3 regions of the Chryseobacterium sp. 2987 genome follow, and region 1 is predicted to be linked to each of the others. Evidence: riboswitches for the same ligand, from Rfam matches in the RefSeq annotation. Region 1 holds a riboswitch; each other region holds the start of a gene.
What was found. Region 1 has a riboswitch for cobalamin ahead of J2Y40_RS07115 (acyl-CoA thioesterase). Riboswitches for the same ligand answer to the same signal wherever they lie in the genome.
Positions count from the first base shown of each region.

Region 1 (8,267 bases):
TGATGCATTATCTGAAGACAATCCATCGATATTCAGAATGTCTGAAGCCGGGTTAGGATACATATTCAATTCATTTGACTTTACGTTTTCATTGACAGACAGTGAAGTATTGGTTAAATTTACTCCGTAATCTTCCACCTCTCCGTAAGTGAATGTTCCGCAAGCGTTTGAAGGCTGTGTCAGGCTGACCATCACTCTCATTGTTACTCCACATTGTGTAATTGCAGCCAAAGAAGGAACCGCAAATGAAGAAACGGCAGGAGTTGAAGAGTTAGCAGACTGTGTCATCACTTTTTCAGAGGCTTCAAAAACTCCATTGGCATTAAAATCTATCCAGGCTGTTACATTTACTGTACTTTGCGGAGCTGTCCAACCCAAGGCTACTGCAAGGGTATTGACAGGGCTTCCAACAGACAGCTGTACTCTTCTTGACGAATCATATCGGTAATCAGTATATTGGGAAGGTCCGGAAGAACTGTTCATCTGGGGCACTCCTCCGTAAGGAATGACTGTAACATTAGAGATATGCATAATACTTGAATCTGTAGATCCTGTGGAACAGTAATTAAGCCCTGTATAAAAAAATACAGAAGCTGAAAAAGGGGTATTTCCATCAGCAACCTGAACTTCGTAGGCCGTACAGGGGGTAAGAGAGGTAATCTGATAAGCAGCAGCTCCGGAAGTGACTACCGCCATTACCCATACAGAGTTACCTACAGGTCTGAATCTCACGTTATAACTGGTCGCGCCAGGTACCGGATCCCAGGTGACATCTGCTGAGGTTGCTCCGATATTAGATACCATAACATTAACAGGTGTTTTGAAGCTGTTTACGAAAATATCTTTTCCGGTAATTTTTGCGGCCTGAAGCAGCATTGTTCCTGTAGAAAGCAGGAGCATAAAAAGTAGTTTTTTTCTCATAGTCAATGGTTATTGAATTTTCACCTTAAAATTACACTAAAAAATCAAATATTTTTACATTTTTTAAAGCATGGGTCCTATATTATGGTTATATACAGACACTTTTCTTTGTATTTTTGAAATATGGATAAAAACATCAGGGTTCTCTGGATCTTTTATTACAAACTTCTGTTTCCGGCGGTATTATTTTCTCTGCTGGTTTGTTTTTTAAGTGGATTCAGCATTGGAAATTTCGGACTATGTTTTCTATTGATTCTTCCCCTGCTTCATTTTTTCATCTATGAAATAAGGTTAAAAGGTGAATATTTCTTTTATGCGAACTTTGGATTTTCAAGAATATTCCTCTGGGTCTTCACTTTATCATTAAGTTTAATTGTAAAAATGCTCTCAGGATTATGGTAAACAGGCTTCATGCAGACAGTATAACCCAATCTTTCGGCACCAAAAAAATTCTTCAGGATGTTTTTCTAAGCTGTGAAACCGGGAAAATCTCAGGAATTATCGGCCCGGCGGGCGGAGGAAAGTCTACGCTGCTCCAGATCATGTTCGGAACAATAAAAGGTGATACCCAGTTTATTAAATATAATGACACCATTCTCAAAACCCTGTCTGACCGGAAAAGCAGAATTGCTTACCTGCCTCAGCGTACTTTTTTCCTTCCGAAAAATATCAGGATAAAAAACTTAATTTCACTGTTCTGTAATGAAGAAAATAGGGAAAAACTTTATCATCTTAATATGATGAAACCCTTTTTAGAGGAGACAACCAGGGATCTTTCCGGGGGAGAAAAAAGAATCGTAGAAACACTACTTATCCTCTATTCTGAAGCTGATTTTATTTTGCTGGATGAACCTTTCAGCGGGATTTCTCCTAAATTCTGTGATGAAATGGAAAGAATCATCAAAAGGCAGTCAGCCTATAAAGGCATTATTATTTCTGATCACAATTATGAACCTCTATTCAGGATGGCTGATGATATTTACTTTCTCGCCCAAACCTATTTGAGAAAAATCAAAGATTTTGAAGAACTGAAACAATTTAATTATCTTCCGAAAAGTTTTTAATTTATATATTTGAGGGTCAAAAAAATTTCATCATGATTTCTGTAAACAAGGCATTGTATCTCTCCGCTTTCAGTATTTTTTCTTTAGCATTTGTTAAAGGGCAGAATAAAGTTCCTTTCGGTGTTGTAAAAGCTGAGGAAGGTTATGCCAATGTACGTGTACACAAAGAGGATTACAGAAAGATTGTAGATAAGATCCGTATGCGTAAAGGGGACGTGTTTGTTTATGTAAAACCGGCTCCGGGAGAAACGGAATGGATCTGGATTAAATATCCTGAAAAACAAGATGATGATAAACCTTTTGTAAGGTATGAAACCCTTGACAAAGAAGGAATGGTAAACAAAGGACGTATTTCTTTTGTTGATCAGCTTCCTGCTTTTACCCCTACCAAATCTAAAAACGGGAAATCTTTAATTTTCACAGACAACAGCAATCCTAAGATCCCTACCTCTCAAAGAACCAAAGTGGTGATTGATGTATATCCTTCCAACGCAAGCTATCGTAAGCAGGAAAAAGATGCTGACGGAAAAATTCTTACCATTGATAAAGTAAAGCCGTGGGGTATCAAAAATGAAATTCCAGAAGGAATGACTGAAATCAAATCAATCAGAGTACAGCAGCCGGGAAGAGGTTCTGTTTTTGTTCGTGAAGCGATTAAAAATATGTTCCAACCTACCATGGATTTCAACAATATTGGTGTAACCGCTCTTGATAACGACCATATCTATCTCTACATGATTAACGGATCCGGTGAAAACAGGTATACTACCCTCTGGACGATCAAGGAAGGAAGGGTAATGAGCCAGATCATTTATAATAATCCGGAATAATTGCTGTTTTTCTCTGTATTATCCTTATTTTTGCAACTGAAAAAGTTTTGTACTTATTCATCATAGAAACTGGTTCTGCTTTACGCAGATTAAAAGGGAACCGTGTGGAAATCACGGACTGTCGCGCAACTGTAAGTAACTGAATTTTTTATCAAAAGATCCACTGTGCAGGGCACGGGAAGGAGATAAAAGATGTTACAAGTCAGGAGACCTGCCTTTTCTTTAAACAAAAAACTTTCGCGATTTGAAGTTTATTGATCCGATGAATTGTTTCAGGAATTCCTATGATTCCTGTTATTGTTCTGTTGTTTTAATTTATTTCATCTCGCTTTAATTAATAATGAAATATGACTACAGAAGAAAGAATTGAAGCATCCGAAACCAGGATTTTTAAAGCGGTTTTCCCCAACACTACGAATCATTATGATACTCTTTTCGGAGGTACGGCCATGCAGCTGATGGATGAGGTAGCTTTTATTACGGCAACCCGTTTTGCCCGTAAAAGAGTGGTCACGGTAAGCAGCGACAAAATTGATTTTAAAAAGCCTATTCCTGCCGGTACGATTGTAGAACTGATCGGAAAAGTATCTTACGTCGGAAAGACCAGTATGAAGGTGAATGTAGAAATCTACACGGAACAGATGTATTCTTACGAAAGAGAAAGAGCAATTGTTGGTGATTTCACTTTTGTAGCGATCGATGAATTCAAGAAACCGATCCGTATTCTATAAAAGCATTCCATTGCCATAATTATTCAAGATAGGTATAGGACTCTTTGATGAGTTCTTCGGGGTACCCGTACATTTTCAAAATTCTTATGGCATTTGGTTTTTGATTGACTCCCTGGTTCAGCTGATAAGTAAACCTCAGTTTATCTTCCTGTATTTCTTCCGAAAAATAGTACAAGGCATAATTATTTTTTTCCAGGAAATGGGCTATTTCCAGATCATGGGTGGTAATGCAGATTAAGTTTCGCTCAGAGTTCATGGCTTTTAAAACAGCTTTACTTATGGCTATTCTTTCTTTGGTTCCCGTACCTTTAAAAATTTCATCAATCAGGATCAGATTAAAACCTTCTTTTTCATTAAAGAAATCTTTGATTCTTAATACTTCTTCCAGATAATAACTTTTGTTTTCATTAATGTCGTCTTTAATTGAAATTGAGGTTAAGATCTTCATGAAAGGAGCTTCATAAGCATCTGCAAAGCAAAATCCGAATAGCTGAGCCATCAGTGCATTAACAGCCAGGCTTCTCATAAAGGTTGTTTTACCGGACATATTTGATCCCGTAAGAACAATACCGGAATCTGAAATATGCAGATCATTTTTCACACAGTCATCAATCAGAGGATGATAAATTTTCTCTGCCTTTATTTCTTTCTTTTCACTGAAAACCGGTCTGCAAACCGTATATTGATGCTTAATTTCAGAGAGGGTTACAGCAGTATCGATTTTACCGATATATTCATAAATTTTCAGCAGATTGTCTTTGGAAGCATTCAGAATATTTACGTTCCTGCTGAATCCGAAAATCTCCAGATTGCAGGTGATCCTGGCAATTTCCAGTAATAACCAGAAAACGATCAGAAACTCATTTTTCGCCAATTGTTGTGCTGCATTTGCCGACCATATGACCCGCACTAATCTTTTGAGATCAATGGTCTTATATTCTTCCGCCAGAGCCTTTGTTTTGCTTATATTTTTCGCTACTATAATGGCAGTATATAATCTGGAAATAATCGCATTGTAATATTCCACATAGCTTTTATTGGCATAATGAAAATAAGCATTGACTAAAAACAAGGGAACAATAAATCCGAGAACAGGCTTCACAAAAATACCGCAGACCAGGATAATACAGAGTAAGGTGAGTGAAAGTTTTGCGTAATTAAGGTATTTCTGATTAATAAAAATTCTGTTTTCAATCAGATCAATGATTTCATAATCATGAAATTTATTCAGTTTTTCGAGTTCTTTCTCAATAATATCCGTTTTATTTTCACTGCAGTAGTCCATGTAATGGTCAAAGAAAGGATCTTTATTTTGAGGGATGATCCTCAGTTTGGAGTAAAAATACTGCCTCCCTATTTTGGATTTTGTCTGATCCAGTTTAAAAAAGAGGAAATCAAGATTTAAATCTTCAGCCGTTTCATCCGGAATATTCTGAAATACTCTATTATCATGGCTTTTAAACAGATAATATTTCCTTATAGAACTTAAATCAAAATCCATTTTTATTTTAATTAGACTTTAAAATAGTTGAATCGTTACAAGGGATTTCTTAAGTAGAAGAGATTATAAATTTTGAGGAAAAAGTTTCGGGCGGCCTCCGGCCGCCCGAAACTCTCTATTAAAATACAAAAAAACAACTGTCGTTATTTTTTGACTATTTTTTTAGTTGTGCTCAATCCGTCTTTAAAATTGATTCTCAGAAAGTAAATTCCGGAAGACAGGTTACTCACATCTATTTTATTGTCCATTAATCCTGAGTTGTTCATTCTTCTTCCGTTTAGATCTAATATATCCACAGAATTCACAGAACGTTTGCTTGTGATTGTAACAAAATCAGAAGCAGGATTAGGAGAAACTTCTGCATCTCCGATTGTTTTTACTTCTGCTACTCCTAAATTCTGACCAATCAGCGTAAGAATAGGCTTGTACTTTTTAGACTGTGCCTGGGTTGTGGAGGTAGAAGACGGTCCTGTATAGTTCATCGGAGGGTTGGCAGGATCAGGATTGTCATCATCATTCCTGTTGATGAGTGTCATATCCTCGGTATAATCGGCAGTCTGGTAGAAGGGATAATTTGATCCGTCATCTCCTGGCAGATTCTCATCCACCGTAATCACAAGATTATCTGTACCATTGTAGGAAAATGGGGTATCTAAAATAAGTGTAATTTCATTTCCATTGATGGAAACACTTCCGCTTGTAAGTGATTTTTGCTGCTGTGCTATAGGAATCCATCCTGCTCCGGTGGTGCTTACGGTATTCTGGAATCCATTCAAAGCGGTGTGACCGATCCAGACCTCTATTTCTCCTGTATTATTCAATGCAGACGGAGCCGTTTTTGTATAGAATTTTAATTGCTGAATCATCATCGGACCTCCGATCTCACTGGCTAGATAAAGCTGCTGAGACAAACTGTATCCATAATAAATCGATATAGGAGCTGATAAGCCTACGTTGGAATCAACTCTCGTTCCTGAACCTATTGTTACCTGCGAATAAGAAAGACTTGCAGCCAACAAACTAATAAATAGTAATTTTTTCTTCATAATAATCCTTTTTATAAATATTTTACCTAAATGTACGAATATTAAACATATACGGAATTAAAAAATCAAATAATTCACCAAATCAACAATAAAACTGAGATTGATTTGTATTATACATTAAATTCTCTTACCCAATAAAAAAAGCACTGCTCAATTCTGAACAGTGCTATCATTTTTTATAGAAAAACAGGGTTATTTTAGAACCTTTTCTGTTTCCAGACTTCTGCTTAACAGGAGTTCAAAAGCCTCACCCATTTCATCTGAGGCTCTGGTAATAGCTGTTTCCAGCATGTTTCTGATTTGCTTTTCTGTCACACCAGCTTCTGTCCAGCTTTTTCCTGAGGTATGAGAATTCAGAATAAAAGGCATAATCCGGTCTATAGAGCAGGCAAATATGGCATCCGGAGTTTTTTCTTCTTCAAATTCAAGCCACAGGTTAAAAAACTCTGTACGCAATGGCTCATCCAGAATACCAAAAATCTTCTGTGCTGAAATTTTTTCTCTTTCAAATTTCCCTACCATGGCCTGTTCGTCAAAAAGGAAAGTGTCTCCGGCTTCAATTTCCACCAGATCATGAATAGAAAGCATTCTGATCACTCTCAACAGATCTATACCGGCACGGTTTTTCGCATAGGGATACAGGATCTGCGCCAGAATAATAATCTGCCATGAGTGTTCAGCTGTATTTTCTCTTCTGGAATCGTCTGCGTTATAATTTCTTCTCTGTACATTTTTCAGGGCATCTACTGCCAGGATAAAATCAATCTCCTTCTGTATTTTCATCTTACTTTATAATTATCATTTTATTCGGTAGTTTTTTTCACTATCCATTTATTTTTCACTTTCTTTTTTACGGTAATTTTTACGACTTCATGAGTGTGGTCCTCGATCTTTTCATAGACCAATACAATTCCTTTTCTGGGAACTACTTCATATTCGTAAGTATAATAAACAGGACCGGATCTGGCAAAGGTGCTCAACCTTTTGTTCTTTTCATCCACTCCAAACATTCCCTGGTATCCGCTTGCCAATTCTGTAAGTTCTGCACTGGGTACGAACTGCATTTTTGTTGAGTTAAAAACATAAACATCATACGAAGGGCTTCCGTAATTTCCTCCGCTGCCATTTCTCACCGCTACATCTTCTGTTCCGTCAAAATTGAAATCACCAAAATATAAAGGTTCATCACGCAGCATTTCATGGGTAATCGTCATGATACCTTTGAAAGGTTTAAAGTTCTCCTTAAAATAAAATCTAAGGTCTGGTGACTGAAACGACTGTTTTTTATTTCCGTTTTTATCAAATAAGATCACAGTCCCTTTCCCTCTGCATCCATCATCCACGCATTCTTCTACCATAATTTCGGCATTGTATTTTGGGGAGGCATCCTTGATTTCAAAGTGATGCTGTCCGAAACATAAAGGCCCCAGCAGCGCTAAAGGAGACAATAAACGGTAAATAAAATAAATATTTGTCATTTGGATAATGGTATTTACACTAAAAAAGCATCAAACAAAAATACAAATCATTAGCCTATTTTGACATTTCCGGATCGTATTTTAACCTAATTTAATTTTAACAAAATTATCGATTAAAAATTATTAAACTGATTATCAATTACTTATAATATTTATTTAAAAAATTTCACTACTTTGTATTGCATAATACCATTTTAATTACATATCTTTGTAATGTAAAATCAGAATAGAATCATCTAGCTAGGCTTTTATTCTGAAACTATATAACTAATTAACAAAACTTATTAAAGATGAATACCGAAAATACCAAAGCGCAGATGCGAAAAGGAATTCTGGAATTCTGTATTTTAAGTCTCATCAATCACCGCGAAATGTATGTTTCCGACCTTATAGATGAGCTAAAAAAAGGAAAACTGGATGTAGTGGAAGGAACCCTCTACCCTCTCCTTACAAGACTTAAAAATGGCGAGTTCTTATCCTACAGATGGGAAGAATCTACAGGAGGACCGCCAAGGAAATATTATCAGATCACCGAAAAAGGAAAGCTTTTCCTGGATGAACTTCAGAATACATGGAATGAGTTGACCACTTCAGTAAACCATATCACTCAAAAAAATTAAAAAAACAAAGCTATGAACAAGACACTCTCAATAGGACTCGCAGGTTTTTCTTTTACTATAGAAGAACACGCATATA
Region 1 covers NZ_JAVDUN010000002.1:462,372-470,638, forward strand. The annotation lists gene J2Y40_RS07100 (GEVED domain-containing protein) at 1-921, opposite strand, end outside; gene J2Y40_RS07105 (ATP-binding cassette domain-containing protein) at 1,317-1,985, shown strand; gene J2Y40_RS07110 (hypothetical protein) at 2,018-2,815, shown strand; cobalamin riboswitch at 2,869-3,049, shown strand; gene J2Y40_RS07115 (acyl-CoA thioesterase) at 3,163-3,546, shown strand; gene J2Y40_RS07120 (MutS-related protein) at 3,566-5,047, opposite strand; gene J2Y40_RS07125 (T9SS type A sorting domain-containing protein) at 5,191-6,093, opposite strand; gene J2Y40_RS07130 (HD domain-containing protein) at 6,286-6,876, opposite strand; gene J2Y40_RS07135 (XAC2610-related protein) at 6,897-7,571, opposite strand; gene J2Y40_RS07140 (PadR family transcriptional regulator) at 7,862-8,191, shown strand; gene J2Y40_RS07145 (PspC domain-containing protein) at 8,204-8,267, shown strand, end outside.

Region 2 (8,267 bases), on a different contig from region 1:
CTCTAAGATTATTGAGGGTTTTAATTAATATTGAAAAATAGGTTTGGGTTAAAGCCAATGGTTTTTTTAATAGCGTGAAGAGGATAAAGCCCTTTTCTATTGAATTGATTTATGATTAACCAGATCAAATGGTGTAAAAACAGCAGATAATATCTGTGAAATTTGTGGGATCTGCGGGGAAATAATTATAATATCATTTCTATTGAACTACACCCAATATACAACAACAAAAACGGCGGAATCTTCGATTCCGCCGTTTTCTTTTAAAAAAATCTAATTATTGAATATCGACTATATACATCGTTCCTTTGTCTACTTTCCCGGTTTTAGGAAGAATTTTGGCTTTTGGGTTTCCGTTTCCGTCATCTAGGATTCCGAAATCATCATCATTGAAAACAGCAAGTTTATTATTTCCCAGATAAACAATCCCTTCAAACTTATCATGTTCATAGCCTAGTTTGGCAACCAAGTCTACGGCTAGTGTTTTGGTTACGGGCTTTATTCCTGCGATGGTAATTTCATTCCATGTGCTTTGTTCCAGCGTTTTGTTGTTGATCTTCATTCCATCTACAGCAGCAACATCAGATCCGGTTACATCAGAAGCATCTGAGAGACTGATCCTGTATACTTTCTTCACACCGCCCTGCGAACCAAAGTTTCCGTCTCTTTCGATGACAAGAAATTCCGTGTTACTGATCGCTGTTATGTCACAGACAGAATCCGAAGTTCCTCCGTCCTGTTTATATAAAAACTGTTTTGTTTTCCCTGTGGCAATATCGAAAGTTACAATTCTGGTTAAAGTGGTATTGGTAGCCAGGGCTTTTGTAGGAACATACATCGTTGATTGAATGGTTCCTACCAGTGTTTTCCCGTCCGGAGTAATACAAAGTCCTTCCATTCCTCTATTTGCTCTCCTTTTGGCTAAAACAGCTGGCAGTTTTCTCGGTCCCGTATTAACGCCTATTGGGCTTATCCTTTCCATTTCCACTCCTTCTGCACTGTAATGGACAATATGCGGTCCATATTCATCAGAAACCCAGAAAGTACCGTCCGCAGCAGCTACAATACTCTCACTGTCCAGACCGTAATTATCCGTTCCTAAAACATTTCCGTTTACATCGTAAGCGGTCTCGCCTGTATTTCCCATCCCCGCAGGATTTGGAAGCCCAGTGATCGGTTGACCGGAAGGATTTTTCAGTTTAATGTATTTAATGACCTCGATATTTCCATCAGCATTGATCTTAAAATGCATAATGGTTGGAGTGAAATCCGGAGCCGGAAATTTTTTCCCGTTCAGATAATCAGTATTGGGACCACGGTCTGTGATAAGATAGAACTCACCTTTTCTGCTTGGATGGGCTGCTGCACCCGAACCAAAACCTCCGTTAATCACATCTACCCCATTTATGGTAGCCAGTTTGGAAAAAGGAAATTCCTGAGGAAGTTTAGAATAATTAATATCCTGGCTGCTTACATTGTCATCATCTTTACATGATGCCATAGCAATAAGCGCCAAAGCAGAGATCAGCAGTTTTTTCATGTTTACTTTTATGGCAGCGAAAATAGACAACAATTGTAAACTGATCTTGAATACAAGAATAAATATACTTTAACAATAAAGCTCCTAAGGTTAATTTATTTTAAACAGAAAAAATATCAGAATAAAATCCAAACTCACCAATTCTTTATTAAATCTAAAAATCATCATCCCAAACATCCTTAAACTATCAAACAAAGTGTAAAAATTCAAAATAATTCACAAAACGACATCAAAAATATACACCCTATATTTGTAACGGTTTAAGGCTGAACCATTGTTCATTAAAAGGGAACCAAGTGAGAAGAATATTCAATTCTTGGGCTGTACCCGCAACTGTAAGCTGTTTAAACAGGAGTACACTGTGCCACTGGATCAAAATCCGGGAAGGCGTATTTCTGATGCAAGCCAGGAGACCTGCCTTACCCCATATTCATCAGAGACAGAGTATTTGAAGTCATTCATTTCTTTTTTCTGAGGGAAAGTTTCGGGAATAAAACTTTTAATTTAATTATATCATGAAAAAAATCTACTTTTTTTTCCTGCTGCTTTGTATGCAGCTCCTGTCGGCCCAGTTTACCGAAAACGACATTAAATTCTGGGTAGGAACCGGTTCTAAAAAAGCCTATTTCATTGCTGACTTCAATGATGATGACAATCCTTCCTCCTATGCCTGGGGATACCGTTTTGACTCGGATGATCTTACCATGGAAGACCTCATCGGAGCTATTGCAGCTGCAGAACCTAAAATAGAAGTGGAGATTCCGTCCGGATTCCTTTACAGCCTGAATTATAACCATCACGTACCAAGTCCGGATGATTACTGGTCTACATGGTCAGGGCCTTCTGCTGAAAATATGACGCTTAATAACGGCGTGAACGGAGATCCGCTCGTCAACGGTAAATGGTACGGGGCCTCTTTTGGATATGGGTTTACCGATAATACACCTCCACTCTCCCATCCATCCCCTCCTGTTGCCGCTTACAATTCTGCCTGGTATACTACCTCACAGATCACCAACTGGATCGGAACAGGAAGCAATTCAAGCCTTGTGATTATTGATTTTGGTACCAACAATTCAAATGGTTCTGCCCATTCTTTTGTTTTCGGAATCAAATACAACGGAAGCATTACTGCTGAACAGGCTCTTCAACAAATTCAGGCTCACGCTTCCTATTTCAATTTCACTTCAAATGGAGGGCAGATCGCCTCTTTATCTTTAAACAATCATTCAGGAATACCTTCAGGAACAAATACCTGGAAGCTTTTCAAAGGAAAAGATCTTTCAGCATGGAGAAGCCAGACTTCTTTGTCACCAACTCAACTGAACAATAATGAATGGCTGGGTTTAAGCTTTGGACAAAGATTACCGTTTACCCCTACCGAAGCATCACAGGAAGTTTTAGGTGTTTCTGATGCTCAGAAGAAGGCATTCAGAATTTATCCGAATCCGGCAAGTGATTTTATTCAGATAGAAACAGCAGATGATATAAAAGAAATCAATATTTATTCGGTTTCCGGACAGAAAGTTCTTACTTCGAAAGCTTCAAAAATTGATATTCAGTCTATGCAATCCGGTGTTTATTTGATGGAGATTAAAACTTCAAAAAATACTACGGTTCATAAGCTTATCAAAAAATAACGTGAGTGCGCTTAACAAAAACCTAACAGGTCTCGGAGACCTGTTAGGTTTAGAAAACAGCACAAAACAACAAAATTCAACGATATAAAACAAAAAAACGCACCGATGGGTGCGTTTTCATTTATCCTTTAAGGGAAAATTATTTTTTCTCTGTAGATCTCTGTAAAACCTCATCTACCATTCCGTAGCCTTTAGCTTCTTCAGAAGTCATCCAGTAATCTCTGTCAGAAGATTTCTCTACCCATTCGTAAGTTTGTCCTGAGTGGTGACCGATAATTTCATAAAGCTCCTGCTTTAATTTCAACATTTCTCTAAGGTTGATTTCCATATCAGAAGCTACTCCCTGTGCACCTCCTGAAGGCTGGTGAATCATTACTCTTGAGTGCTTAAGCGCAGAACGCTTACCTTTCTCTCCGGCAACCAGAAGAACAGCTCCCATAGAAGCAGCCATTCCGGTACAGATTGTTGCTACATCCGGCTTGATGATCTGCATGGTATCGTAGATTCCTAACCCTGCATAAACGCTTCCGCCCGGCGAGTTGATATAGATCTGAATATCTTTTGAAGGATCTGCACTTTCCAGGAATAAAAGCTGTGCTGTCACGATGTTGGCCACCTGGTCATCAATCCCTGTTCCCAGGAAAATAATTCTGTCCATCATCAGACGTGAAAAAACGTCCATCTGTGCAACGTTTAATCTTCTTTCTTCCATAATATATGGCGTAAGATTGGTTGGACCATACATTCCCATATACTGATCGGTAACCAGACCGTTATTTCCTAAATGTTTTACAGAGAAATCTCTGAATTCTTTTTTAATGTCCATATTTCTATTATGTATTATTATACTATTTTTTCAAAGTTTAAATTACAACTTTTATTCCTAAAAATTTATAGGACTTTTTGTCACAGAATGCCAGTTGTATATTCTATAATCTGCTGCTCCTATTATTTTCTGCGGTTTCCGTAAATTCCTTTGATCGGAGAATATTCTATGATTTCACTTAACTTCATTGAAGCCTGTTTCAGTAAAGTAATTTTTTTGATGAGTTCAAAATATTTTGTTTCATCTGTACTGCTGAAATGATCAAGTTCATTAGCCGTTTCTTTTATTAAATAATCAATGTACCTGTATTTGTGAAGCAGGATATCACCTCTTACCTGATCAGCAATTTTGTCGCCGTAATTGGGAGGATAAATATTTCTGGAAGCCCAGTTTTCAAGATCATCAAGAGGCATCAGGGCATCTACAACTTTAGAGGTGATTTCTTCATCCATAAAAGAAACAAAAAAGTTTCCGCTTCTCAGCTCGTCTTTCTGAATGCCTTCCCTCACCTGATTAATGATGATCTCATTGCCTTTTACCAGAAATTCGTAGTGTTCATCTTCGAAATGATGAAGAATTTCTTCAATCACTGTGATCTGATATTCTTCGTTTTTTTCGTCTTTCCTTTTTAAAACAATATCACCAAACATCAGCATATGATCCACCAGTTTATTTTCCATAAACAAAACATCAAAAAGGAAAGGATCACCTCTTTCTTCATCCAGAGGTACAATCTCCATTTTGGGAACCACCTTTTCTTTCTGTTGCTGAACATGTTGGTTCTGATTCTGGGAAATCTGTTTCTGCACATCCAATTCGTTGAACAAACTTTGCTCAGATAATCCGAATTTATTGGAAACCTCTTTCAGATAGACCTCTCTTTTCAGCGCATTCTGTACAAAGGAAACTGATTTTACGATGTTCCGGATGGCTTCGGCTTTTTTGATGGGATCATTTCCGGCATCTTTCAGCAGGATCTCAGCTTTGAAATCGATGAAATCCATCGCTTCGTTTTCAATGAACTTTTCTACATAATCCTGCGGATGCTTTCTGGCAAAAGAATCGGGATCATCTCCTTCCGGAAACAAAAGTACCCTGATGTTCATTCCTTCTGTCAGAAGCATATCAATACTTCGGAAACTGGCTTTAATCCCGGCATTATCCCCATCAAAGAGGATCGTTACGTTTTCCGTAAGCCTTTTGATAAGCTTGATCTGCTCAGTCGTCAGAGAAGTTCCGGAACTTGCCACTACATTCTCTATTCCAGACATATGAAGCGAGATCACATCCATATATCCTTCCACCAAAAGGCAGACGTTTTTCCTTGAAATAGCCTGCTTACTCTGATTCAGTCCGTAAAGAACATTGGATTTGTGGTAAATCTCAGTTTCAGGGGAGTTGAGGTATTTGGCGGTTTTAACGTTATTCTTTAAAATCCTGGCGCCAAATCCCAGTACCCTTCCTGAAAAGCTGTGAATAGGGAAAATAACCCTTTCCCGGAAACGGTCAACCCCTGCGGGTGTATTTTCCGGAAAAATGGATAGTCCGGATTTTTCAAGAATTTCTTTGGTATATCCTTTTTCCAGCGCATAGGCTGTAAACGCATTTTTCTTTTCCGGTGAATATCCCAGCTGGAATTTCCGGATCGTATCATCTTTTAATTCACGCTCTCTGAAATAAGATAGACCAATGCTTTTTCCTTCATCAGAATCCCAGAGTATATCCTGAAAATAGGCATTGGCCACTTCATGGATCTTATACAGCTGGTCTCTTTCAGACTGGGCATTTTTAGCTTCTTCGGAAAATTCACGCTGATCTTCTTCAATCTCAATTCCGTATTTTTTCGCAGCATGGCGAAGCGCTTCAGGATAAGTGAAATTTTCGATCTCCATCAGGAAAGAAATAGCTGTCCCTCCTTTTCCGGTAGAGAAATCTTTCCAGATCTGTTTACTGGCAGAAACTACAAAACTCGGGGTCTTTTCATCGTGAAAAGGACTGAGCCCTTTGAAGTTAGACCCAGCTCTCTTCAACTGAACATACTCTCCTACTATTTCTTCTACCCGTATCGTTGAGAAAATTTTATCTATGGTCTGCTTGGAAATCATAGTGTAAAATTAAATATTTAGTTTGAAGAAAAAAAACTTCCCAAAAAGTAACACGAGGCAACTAATCCATAAAGTGATTAAAAAATAATTTTACAACTTTTCATCGGAGAACCGGTCTGAAGTATTTTCAGGCCGGTTTTTGTTTTGCTGGTAATTTAGAATTAAATTTGCAGTGTCGGGTTAACCTGTATTTTTAAATTTAAATCCATCATGAATTACACCATACATACCATTGAAGACTGGCAGAAAATTGTTGAAACCATTGTCCCGGAATTAAAGCATAACATCTTTCTTTTAAAGGGAAATCTGGGAGCAGGAAAAACCACTTTCACTCAGTTTCTGCTTAAAAATCTGGGAAGTAATGATGAGGTTAATTCTCCAACCTACTCCATCGTGAATGAATACAACACCCCAAAAGGAAAAGTGTATCATTTTGACCTGTACCGTCTGAAGAATATTGAAGAAGTGTACGATATTGGCATCGAGGAGTATCTGGACAATGCTTTTCTGTGCATTATTGAGTGGCCGGAAGTGTATGAAGAAGAGCTTTACGGGCTTAATTATCACACAATGAGCATCATCAATACAGGTGATGAAAGAGAAATCACATTCGATTAAATATTGTGTATCTTTGCTTATTAATTCAATGGTAAAATAACGATCTGTAAGACCTAATTTAATTTAAAGAATGAGTACTACAAATATTTTTACTCCTTTCACTGAAGAAGAGCTGATGCCGAAAGAGGAAAAACTGGAGGTTATAAAAAAAGGGAAACAATTCAGTATTGGGATTCCTAAAGAAACCTGTCTTAATGAGAGGAGAACCTGCATTACTCCGGACGCGGTACAGGTATTGGTAGAACACGGCCACGAAATTATTATAGAAGCCGGTGCCGGAGAAGGCTCTTTTTTTACAGATCTTCAGTATTCTGAATCCGGAGCAAGGGTTACCAATGATCCAAAGGAAGCATTCGGACAGGATCTTATTTTAAAAATCAATCCTCCTACTGAGGATGAAATTGATTATATGAAGCCTAATACGTATCTGGTTTCAGCACTTCAGATCAACCTGAGAGATAAAGATTATTTCTTAAAGCTTGCTGAGAAAAAGATCAATGCCATTGCTTTTGAATTTATTGTAGACGAATATAAACAGCTGGCTTTAGTACGACTGGTTGGCGAAATTGCAGGAACCGTCTCTATTTTATATGCATCGGAACTGCTTGCCCTTTCAAACGGTTTAATGCTGGGAGGAATTACTGGAGTAAGACCTGCGGAAGTGGTTATTTTAGGAGCCGGAATCGTGGGTGAATTTGCTACCAAAGCAGCCATCGGACTCGGCGCCAGCGTGAGGGTTTTTGATAATTCCCTTTCAAAACTGAGAAGACTTCATACCCTTGTTGACAGCCGCGTTCCAACTTCTATCATTGATCCTAAAGAACTCAGCAAAAGCTTAAGACGTGCCGATGTAGTAATCGGGGCCCTTCCAAGACTGAATATGACGCCTATTGTTACAGAAGATATGGTAATGAATATGAAGAAGGGCAGCGTCATTATTGATATTACTATTGACAACGGTAAGGTCATTGAAACTTCTGAGCTTACAACGATGGAAGATCCTTATATCATCAAACACGGTGTCATCCACTGCGGACTTCCGAATCTTACCTCAAGAATGCCGAGAACCACCACGAAAGCGATCTCCAATTTCTTCCTTTCCTATATTCTTAATTATGATGAAGAAGGCGGTTTTGAAAATATGCTGATCCGCAAAAATGAAATGAAGCAGAGTTTATACATGTACAAAGGAAGGCATACGAAAAAGATCATCTGTGACCGTTTCGGACTGACTTACCACGATATCAATCTTTTAATTTTCTAATGAAAAAACTGAAATTCTACCTGATAGGCCTTGTTCCGGGGCTCGTTATCGTATTTTTTATATTAAACAAAAAAGGAGCAAGCTGCAGCGGCTATCTGCCTAACAGCCGTGTTATTGCAGAAACTCTGTCCAAAGATTTCAATTATTCTGAGAACTTTAAGACCGAAATGAGTACTTATAAGATTGACGAAAAGTTTATCAAAGACAGCATCATTACCAAAGGAAAGGTTGATTTTGACAGAAGCCACGCACAGAAAAAACCCTGTCCTGATTA
Region 2 covers NZ_JAVDUN010000001.1:170,001-178,267, reverse strand. The annotation lists gene tpiA (triose-phosphate isomerase) at 1-28, shown strand, start outside; gene J2Y40_RS00885 (esterase-like activity of phytase family protein) at 278-1,540, opposite strand; cobalamin riboswitch at 1,787-1,977, shown strand; gene J2Y40_RS00880 (T9SS type A sorting domain-containing protein) at 2,056-3,180, shown strand; gene clpP (ATP-dependent Clp endopeptidase proteolytic subunit ClpP) at 3,320-4,006, opposite strand; gene dnaG (DNA primase) at 4,129-6,111, opposite strand; gene tsaE (tRNA (adenosine(37)-N6)-threonylcarbamoyltransferase complex ATPase subunit type 1 TsaE) at 6,322-6,729, shown strand; gene J2Y40_RS00860 (alanine dehydrogenase) at 6,800-7,993, shown strand; gene J2Y40_RS00855 (hypothetical protein) at 7,993-8,267, shown strand, end outside.
Region 2: another riboswitch for cobalamin. It lies ahead of J2Y40_RS00880 (T9SS type A sorting domain-containing protein); the one in region 1 lies ahead of J2Y40_RS07115 (acyl-CoA thioesterase).

Region 3 (8,267 bases), on a different contig from region 1:
GGAATATTGATGCGGAAAAAAACATTCTTCTTTCATTTCAAAAGCTCCCTGTACTGCGATGTAAGGGTTCCTCAAGATCTCCCTGGCTACAAATATGAGGTCTGCTTCTCCTTTCTGAAGAATTTCTTCAGCCTGATCCGGTGTGGTAATTAATCCGACAGCACCAGTTTTTACTTCAGCTTCATTTCTTACCTGGGAAGAAAACGGAACCTGATACCCGTTAAAAACAGAGATTTTCGCTCCATGGATATTTCCTCCGCTGGAAACATCAACAAGATCAACAGAATGTTCTTTTAACACTTTAGCCAATTGAACGCTGTCTTCAATATTCCAGCCATTTTCCGCGTATTCGGTTCCGGAAATCCTGACAAAAAGAGCCGTATTTGCGCCCAGTTCTTCATTCACAGCGTCTACGATGTCTACTAAAAACCGGATTCTGTTTTCAAAACTTCCGCCATATTCATCTGTTCTTATATTGGAAAGCGGTGACAGAAACTGATGGATCAGATATCCATGCGCTCCATGGATTTCTATGATATCAAAACCTGCTTTTACCGCTCTTTTGGTAGCCTCTTTAAAATTCTGTACCTGCTGTTTAACCTCATCAGTAGTCAGAACATGAGGAATTCTTTCTGAAGGATGATAAGGAATCGGGCTCGGAGCCAGCGTTTCCCAACCTTCTTCAAGAGAAATCTGCTGATTATTCCATGTTGAACCTTTTCTTCCTGCATGGGCCAGCTGGATTCCTATTTTACTTTCTGAATGGGTATGAACAAAATCAACGATCTTTTTAAGCTGGTCTGCCTGTTCATCATTCCATATTCCCATACATTTATTGGTGATCCTTCCCTGTGGCTCTACTCCGGTAGCTTCTACCATGAGCAGTCCTGTTCCGCCCTGCGCCCTGCTTCCGTAATGTACAAAATGAAAGTCATTGGCCAGTCCGTTTTCACAGGAATACATGCACATTGGTGACATCACCCAACGGTTTTTTACTTCAACGTTTCTGAATTTTATTGGTGTATAAAGCATTTTAATCTTTTGAATTTCAGGTTAATGATCTAATGAGCAAAAAATATTGCCCACCTGATTAAAAAGAACTAATTTTAGCCCCCCTTTTTTAGTCGTACAATATATGAAAAAAGACCTACAGATCAGTTACGAGTATTTTAAAAACAGCAGCGAACTGAGCGATATTGAAAAAAAATTATTCGAAAGAGCCAAGCAGGCCCGCGAAAATGCCTACGCACCTTACTCCCAGTTTCTGGTAGGCTGTTCCGTACTTCTTGAAAACGGAGAAATCTATTCGGGTAACAACCAGGAAAATGCAGCCTTCCCATCAGGATTGTGTGCAGAAAGAACAGCACTTTTCTGGGTAGCCGCCAATTTTCCGGATGTTAAAATAGAAAAGATTTTTGTAGTGGGCGGACCTAAGGAATTTCATGAGAAAAATCCTCCGATCCCACCATGTGGAGCCTGCCGTCAGAGTTTAATAGAATTTGAAACCAAACAGAACGAAAATATAGAACTTTATTTTTCAAGTATGAACGAGGAAGTTTTTAAAGTACATGCGATTAAAGATTTGCTTCCGTTTTATTTTGATTCATCGTTTTTGTAAAAGCTGATAAGAATTTCAAAATCTGGATGGAAGATCTGTTGTTTTTTGCCACGAATTCACTAATAAAATATCTGTGTCTGTGGTAATAAAACTTTTTTAACCACAAAAGATTTTACCGCTTTCATATGAAAGTTTAAAGCTTTACCTATAGAAATTCATTTAAATTCTTGGTGAAAAACCTGATCAATCCGAGAAAATTTCACGCTCGTAGATCATCTGGTTTTGCAGATTTTTAAAGTATCGCTTTTCAAAACCTTCATACATATTGTTCCCACAAATCTCACAGATGACGCAGATCTTTTTCTAGAAAATCTGTGCAATCTGTGGAAAATCTAATTTGTATTACTTCTTTTGATATTTTTTTGTCACGCAAAGCCTTATTCTGGATCTTTTTGATTTTAGGGAGCTAAGGATGGAATCAACTCCGTTGATTCGATGAAGTGGTGGATTAGCCTTCGGCTGTGTTAGCTCTTAAAATATTTGATTGTAAAACGGATGAAAATATTTGATTTTCTTACACCTTAAAACATGATAATAATTAAATTTATTACTATATTATATCAAACCAACAAAAAATTTACGTAATCTATGGGATCTGATAGAATTCTGCCTGTTTTCCCATTTATCGTTTCATCTTTCTGTCCTGTTGTCCAATACATTTAAAAACTTATCTTTGCAAAAATTTTGGTTTCCAGCATATTGGAAATAATAGGGAATTGGGTGAAAACCCCAAACTGTCCCCGCAACTGTAAATCGCAATGAGAGTTTCTGCAACAAACCACTGTTTATACGGGAAGGTGCAGAACGCGAAAGTCAGGAGACCTGCCAGAATACTAACTAAAAACAGATTACTTTCGGAGGAAAAGTGAAATTAGTATGGATATAAAAAGATCTTTATTACTGCTTTGTTCGTCATATGGCAGCTTTCTTTTAGGACAGGAGAAGGCCATTGATACCATTTATGTATTTGACAACCAGATGAGCAAAGTTAAACTGTTTCATCACGTCAATACGATTACTCCAAAAGATATTGAGAAGAATTCCACTAGTCTTTCTGAGCTTTTACGGTTCCAGTCACAGATTTATATGAAGGAGAATGGCCGTGGTGCTGTTTCTTCACCGTCTTTTCGGGGAACGAGTGCCGGCCACACAGCTTTTGTATGGAACGGAATCAACATCAACTCTGTTTTTTTAGGACAAGGGGATGTGAATAATATTCCGCTTTATGGCTATGACCAGCTTGAAGTGAAAGCAGGAGGAGGAAGTGTACAGTATGGAAGTTCTGCCATTGGCGGCAGTATCCATCTTAATAATAATCTGGAATTCAACAGAGGATTTGGGGCTTCCTTATATTCGGAGGCTGCTTCTTTCGGGACTTATAATAATTTTGTCAAAGCTTCTTACAGCAATGAAAAATTCAGTTTCAAAGCATCGGGCAGCTATGTGATCAGTGAAAATGATTATAAGGTTCCAGAATTTGTAACAGGAAGTTCTCCCTATAATAATCTCAACGGAAAATATTACAATACGGCCTTTAATATTGGGGCTTCCTATAAGATTGCGGACCATCAGACCATTTCATGGCAGAACCAGATCTTCGATGCGTCCCAGCACTACCCTATTTTTGAACCTAACGGAAATAAGACCAAATACAACGCTCAGACTTTAAGAAGTCTTATCTCCTGGGATATTAATACAACGAATCTTTCCAATAGTTTAAAGGCTGCTTATACGGAGGATAATTTCCAGTATTTCGGGGATATTACCCGTCCGAAAACGAGCGGAGCCGAAGGAAAAAATTATATATTCAAGAACGATTTCAATTATTTTATCACTCCAAAGATCAATATCAATGCGATTGGGGAATTCCAGATCAATAAAGGGGAAGGTTATGAATCGGGATTGGATAAGGTCAGTCGAAATGTGGGATCTATAGCAGGTATTATCAGGTATTTTACAACAAAGGATCTCCGTTTTGAAGCCGGTGTAAAGCAGAATTTCATTGAGGATATTTCTTCTCCGCTTCTGTATTCCTTTTCAGGAAAATGGAATGCTTTGAAATGGTATCATGCCGGGATAAGTGTTTCCAAAAACTTCAGATTCCCATCATTTAATGATCTTTACTGGCAGCCCGGCGGAAACCGTGATTTAAAACCGGAAACTTCCATCAACCTCGATATGAACCATGAGTTCCTCTTTGGTAATTTTAAAGTTACTTTAAGTCCTTATTACATGGATATTAAGGATTATATCAACTGGCTTCCGACTCCTTACGGATACTGGGGAGCTTTCAATACCTACAAAGTTGAATCTTATGGTCTGGAAACACAGGCTTCATTTCATAAAAACTGGGGCAAGCACGGGCTAAGACTGAATGCAGGATATACCTATTCTAAATCGGTGAATAAAGAAACCCAGAAACAGATGATGTATGTTCCTTTACACAAAGCTAACGGAACAGCGGAATATCAATATGATTTCTTTAAAGTGTATGTTCAGGGGCTTTTCAACGGCCTTACCTACACGAGTACGGATGAAAGCAAAGCAACGTCGCTTGATCCTTATTTTATCATAAATACAGGAGTTTCTGCAACCTTCCTGAAAAAATATACTCTAGGGGTTAAAGTTAATAATCTTACCGATACTGTGTACCAGACGGTATACTATTATCCTATGCCTAAGAGAAACTACAGTATTTACGCAACCATTAATTTTTAAAACTGAAAATATTATGAAACTACACAAACTTTTATCCCTCTTTTTTGCTTTTACCCTGCTTTTGGGTATCTCTTCCTGTAGCAGTGACAATGATGAGCCTGAAGCATTCTACGGAAACGGCTTTCTGATTGCTAATGAAGGTAAATTTCAGTCTCCTACAGCAGAAGTAACGTTTTTAAGTGCAGACCTTAGTACTCAAAAGGACAATATTTTCTCTTCCAGTAATGGAGTAAAGCTTGGTGATGTTCTTCAGAGCATTACTTTCAATGGTGACAACGCTTATCTTTTGTTAAATAACTCCAACAGAATACAAATAGTTAACCGGGGGAGTTTTAAAGCAAAAGGTGAAATTACCACAGAACTTGTTGCCCCTCGTTATATGGCTTTTGCCAATAACAGTATTTATGTAACCAATGATAAGTTCGGAGGTGATAAATATGTAAGTGTTTATAGGATATCAGACCACGCTTTCATCAAAAAAATCCCTGTTACTGCGGGTGCTGCTGAAAGAATTGTAGAGGCTGGGAATAAGATTTTTGTACAAAATGCTTCGTACGGATACGGAAATAAGATCACTTATATCAATACTTTCACGAATGAAGTTCAGGATGTTATTGAACTTCCTAACGGAAATATCACTAAAATGATTGCCAACGACCAAAACGTTTATGCTGTTGCTGCAGGTACTACAGATTCTTATATCTATCAGATCTCCAATACAGGATCTGTAACGAAGACTACCACTTTAACAGGTATTGCAGACGCAAAGAACCTTGAGATCTCAAATGGTAAGTTTTATTTCAGCTCCGGAACTAAAGTTTATACCATGGATATGGCAGCTACCACAGCTCCTACTTCACCATTGTTTACTGTTGCCAGCAGTGTTGATCCTTATTCTGATCTTTACGGATTCAGTGTAATCAATGATAAGATTTTCACTTCTGACTCCAACGGGTTTACGGCGGGTAGTAAAATCGTTATTTACTCTGCTACTTCAGGAACAATTATCAAGACACTGACTGGTGGGTTAGGTTCTAACGCACTATATTGGAACTAAGAAAATAATACTTCGGTATTACTATAAATTTTATTTTTTTTCATCATTTGTGTTTTTTTTCCGGCCGCTTCTTCGAAGCGGCCGGATTTTTTATCTTCTGGCTTTAAAATACTCTGCAAAGGAATCACAACCGCTTATCATATCGGAATAGTAATCACCATAATTATGGGCCAGATCCTGATAATATTTATTTTTCTGAAGTCTTTCCTCTTCATATCCTTCAGGAGCGTAAAAATAGTCTACGGCTTCCTCCTGTTTAAAATCCAGTTTATAGTTTTCACATCGGCCCTGCATCCTCAGGCAGAGTGCTTTGAACTTTTCTGTTTTAGCCTGTTCCAATGCTTTTCCGTAATAAAATTTGGCCAGATTTGCGGTATTGAACTCTTCATTATCTTCACGAACGGAAATGTTTCCTGATGAACTCAGGCTGTACCTTGTCATCATCCAGGCATTTCCGTATTGTGACATATTATAATAGCAGTTGGCGATTAAAAAGTAATAGTAATCACGGTCTTTTTCATTGATATTTTCTGCTTTGCCTATATATTCTATCAGCTTTTTGGTAATACTGATTTTATTAAGTCTGAATTTTTCTTTTTTATCAATAAAATCCGGGGTGTATTTTAGTTCATAGAAAGGATTTTTGGCAAATATTTTACCGGCCTCCTTATTATCTTCTTTTTCTCTTTCCCAGAGCGCAAACTGTCCGTCAAAATAATCCTCACCTAATTTCTGGAAAACAGTGAGGGCAGGCTGAAGTTGATTTTCTCTAATGTATTTGGTTCCCAGCAGATCATAAAGCTCATTCATCTGGGTTTGTTTTAAAGGATGATATTCCCGGTAAAAGGGATCTTCACTTTTATTGAGTGTTTCTGCTTTGCTGAGAAAACTCTTCAACTCTCCGGAGGTATACACCGCATCAAAGTAATCAAAATAATCTGCGTAATAATCTGTAAAGGTCTTTTTGGTATTTTTGAGAGATTTATAGAAAACAGAAAAATAGTCATTCTGATGGCTGGTGTCCAATGAAACGTATAAAAAGGCAGCATCATCGGTATTTCCCAGATATTCCAGTTCTCGGCCCAAAGCAAAAATAAAATATTTGTTGTGCTTATTTCTAAGCAGGATCTTTTTTGTTTTTTCAGGGATTATAGCTTTTCCGGGCTCCTGCCAGGCAAAAAGGTTAAGGGTTTTGATCAGTTCCAGATTTCCCCATATTTCACTGTTTACCGGAAGGATTTTTTCAAGTCCCGCAATTTCATTAAGGCTGCCTGAGTAATCCCGGGTCATAAGCATGAGTTCAGCTTTTACAAATTTCCAGAATTCCGGGTTTTCTACTTTGGAAAGGTCTGCAGCGTTGATAAACTCCAGGACTTTTCCGGCATATTCACGATCTGTTTCAGTTCTCTTTAAGATCCTTTGTATAGATTGACTTTCAGGATCATTATCGCTGGTAAAGTAATTTTGTCTTATAGCCGGCTCAAACAGGGAGTAATAAGGGGTATAAATCCAGTCTTCCAATTTGCTGGTTTCTCTTAGAAGCAGAAAACTCAGTCCTTCAGCTCCGGCGTCTACAGCATACATTTTTTTCAGGTTCTCCAGATTTTTTTCCGGATTGTAAATTCCATACATGAGAAGAACTGCAGATTTTTCAGCATTATTTTTTGCATATTTCAGGGTTTCTTCCTGAGAAAGTTTGGAAATAAAAAGCTGCCATGCCACGAAACGTTTTGCAGGAGACAGCGCAAACACTTTTGCGAGATAAAGGTTCTTTAATCCCGGATTGTCTTCTGAGACTGCTTTAAAGTAAAGAGCCCAGACATCAATAACCGTATCTGTTTTATCTACAGAGAAATATTGATCGTAAATTTGATTAAGGGTTTTCATTTCTCCCTGATAAAATGAGAGTCTTACAGCCAGGAAAGCATATCTCTTCCTGATTTCCATATTCCGGCTGCTTTTGGCAAAGGACACCGCTTTTTGAATCAGATCTTTTCTCTTGATATTGGCTGTTTTATCATTCCTTTCCCAAGGATCATCCTGCCAGGTATTGAAATATTCACAGTTTTTTGCGAACTTTAGATAATTCAGGGCTTCCGTATCTTTCTGGGTGTAAAGGTATTTCAGAAAAGTATTCTTCCTGTCCGGACGGATATCAGAATAGCTGTAATTATTAAGAACGTCTTCTATATCTTCCAGAGAAGCTTTATTTCCGCAGTATTTCCTCCACAATTCTTCGTTATCACGAGTGTCTGCTCCTACTTCAGGTTCTGCTGTAAAACCTAACGCCGAATAATAAAATGAAGCATAGTTCCGGTAAGGAAAGTTCTTCGGATTTAAAAAGGAAAACCGCAAATCCTCACCGTAAGGATAATACCCGCAGGCCGTGATGATGCTACTTAGCAAAACGGCTATAAAAACTGCTAATTTCTTCATCGGTGTAATTTTTCAACTGGTTTTCGTCTAAATGGAACAGGGTTACCGTGATATTCTTATCGAATTTCACATGCTTTTTAATCAGTTCTATAGCCTGATTGATCTTATCTGTGGTTATTTCTTCATATTTTATTTTGTCGCCGATCCTAAGATAAGTCTGGTAATCCATCGCGGTATCTTTAGTCACTTCATACCACATCGGTTTTACAGATTTCAGGCTTTTCTTCAGCTGATTTCCGTTGTATATGATACCTGTAAAACGGTTATTCTGATAAATCTGCATCCATGAATACACAGGCAGGGCAATGTCCAGATGCAGAGGATACTTTTGGGTACCGTCCAGATAACTTTCCAGCTCTTTCAGGTCAAGGATTGAGTTTTTTGATTTGTCTTCAAGCGGATTGATAAGATTATAACACATTAACGTTACTTTATCTA
Region 3 covers NZ_JAVDUN010000001.1:24,224-32,490, reverse strand. The annotation lists gene namA (NADPH dehydrogenase NamA) at 1-1,032, opposite strand, end outside; gene cdd (cytidine deaminase) at 1,136-1,618, shown strand; cobalamin riboswitch at 2,287-2,463, shown strand; gene J2Y40_RS00160 (TonB-dependent receptor domain-containing protein) at 2,495-4,336, shown strand; gene J2Y40_RS00155 (YncE family protein) at 4,350-5,393, shown strand; gene J2Y40_RS00150 (hypothetical protein) at 5,484-7,829, opposite strand; gene J2Y40_RS00145 (hypothetical protein) at 7,789-8,267, opposite strand, start outside.
Region 3: another riboswitch for cobalamin. It lies ahead of J2Y40_RS00160 (TonB-dependent receptor domain-containing protein); the one in region 1 lies ahead of J2Y40_RS07115 (acyl-CoA thioesterase).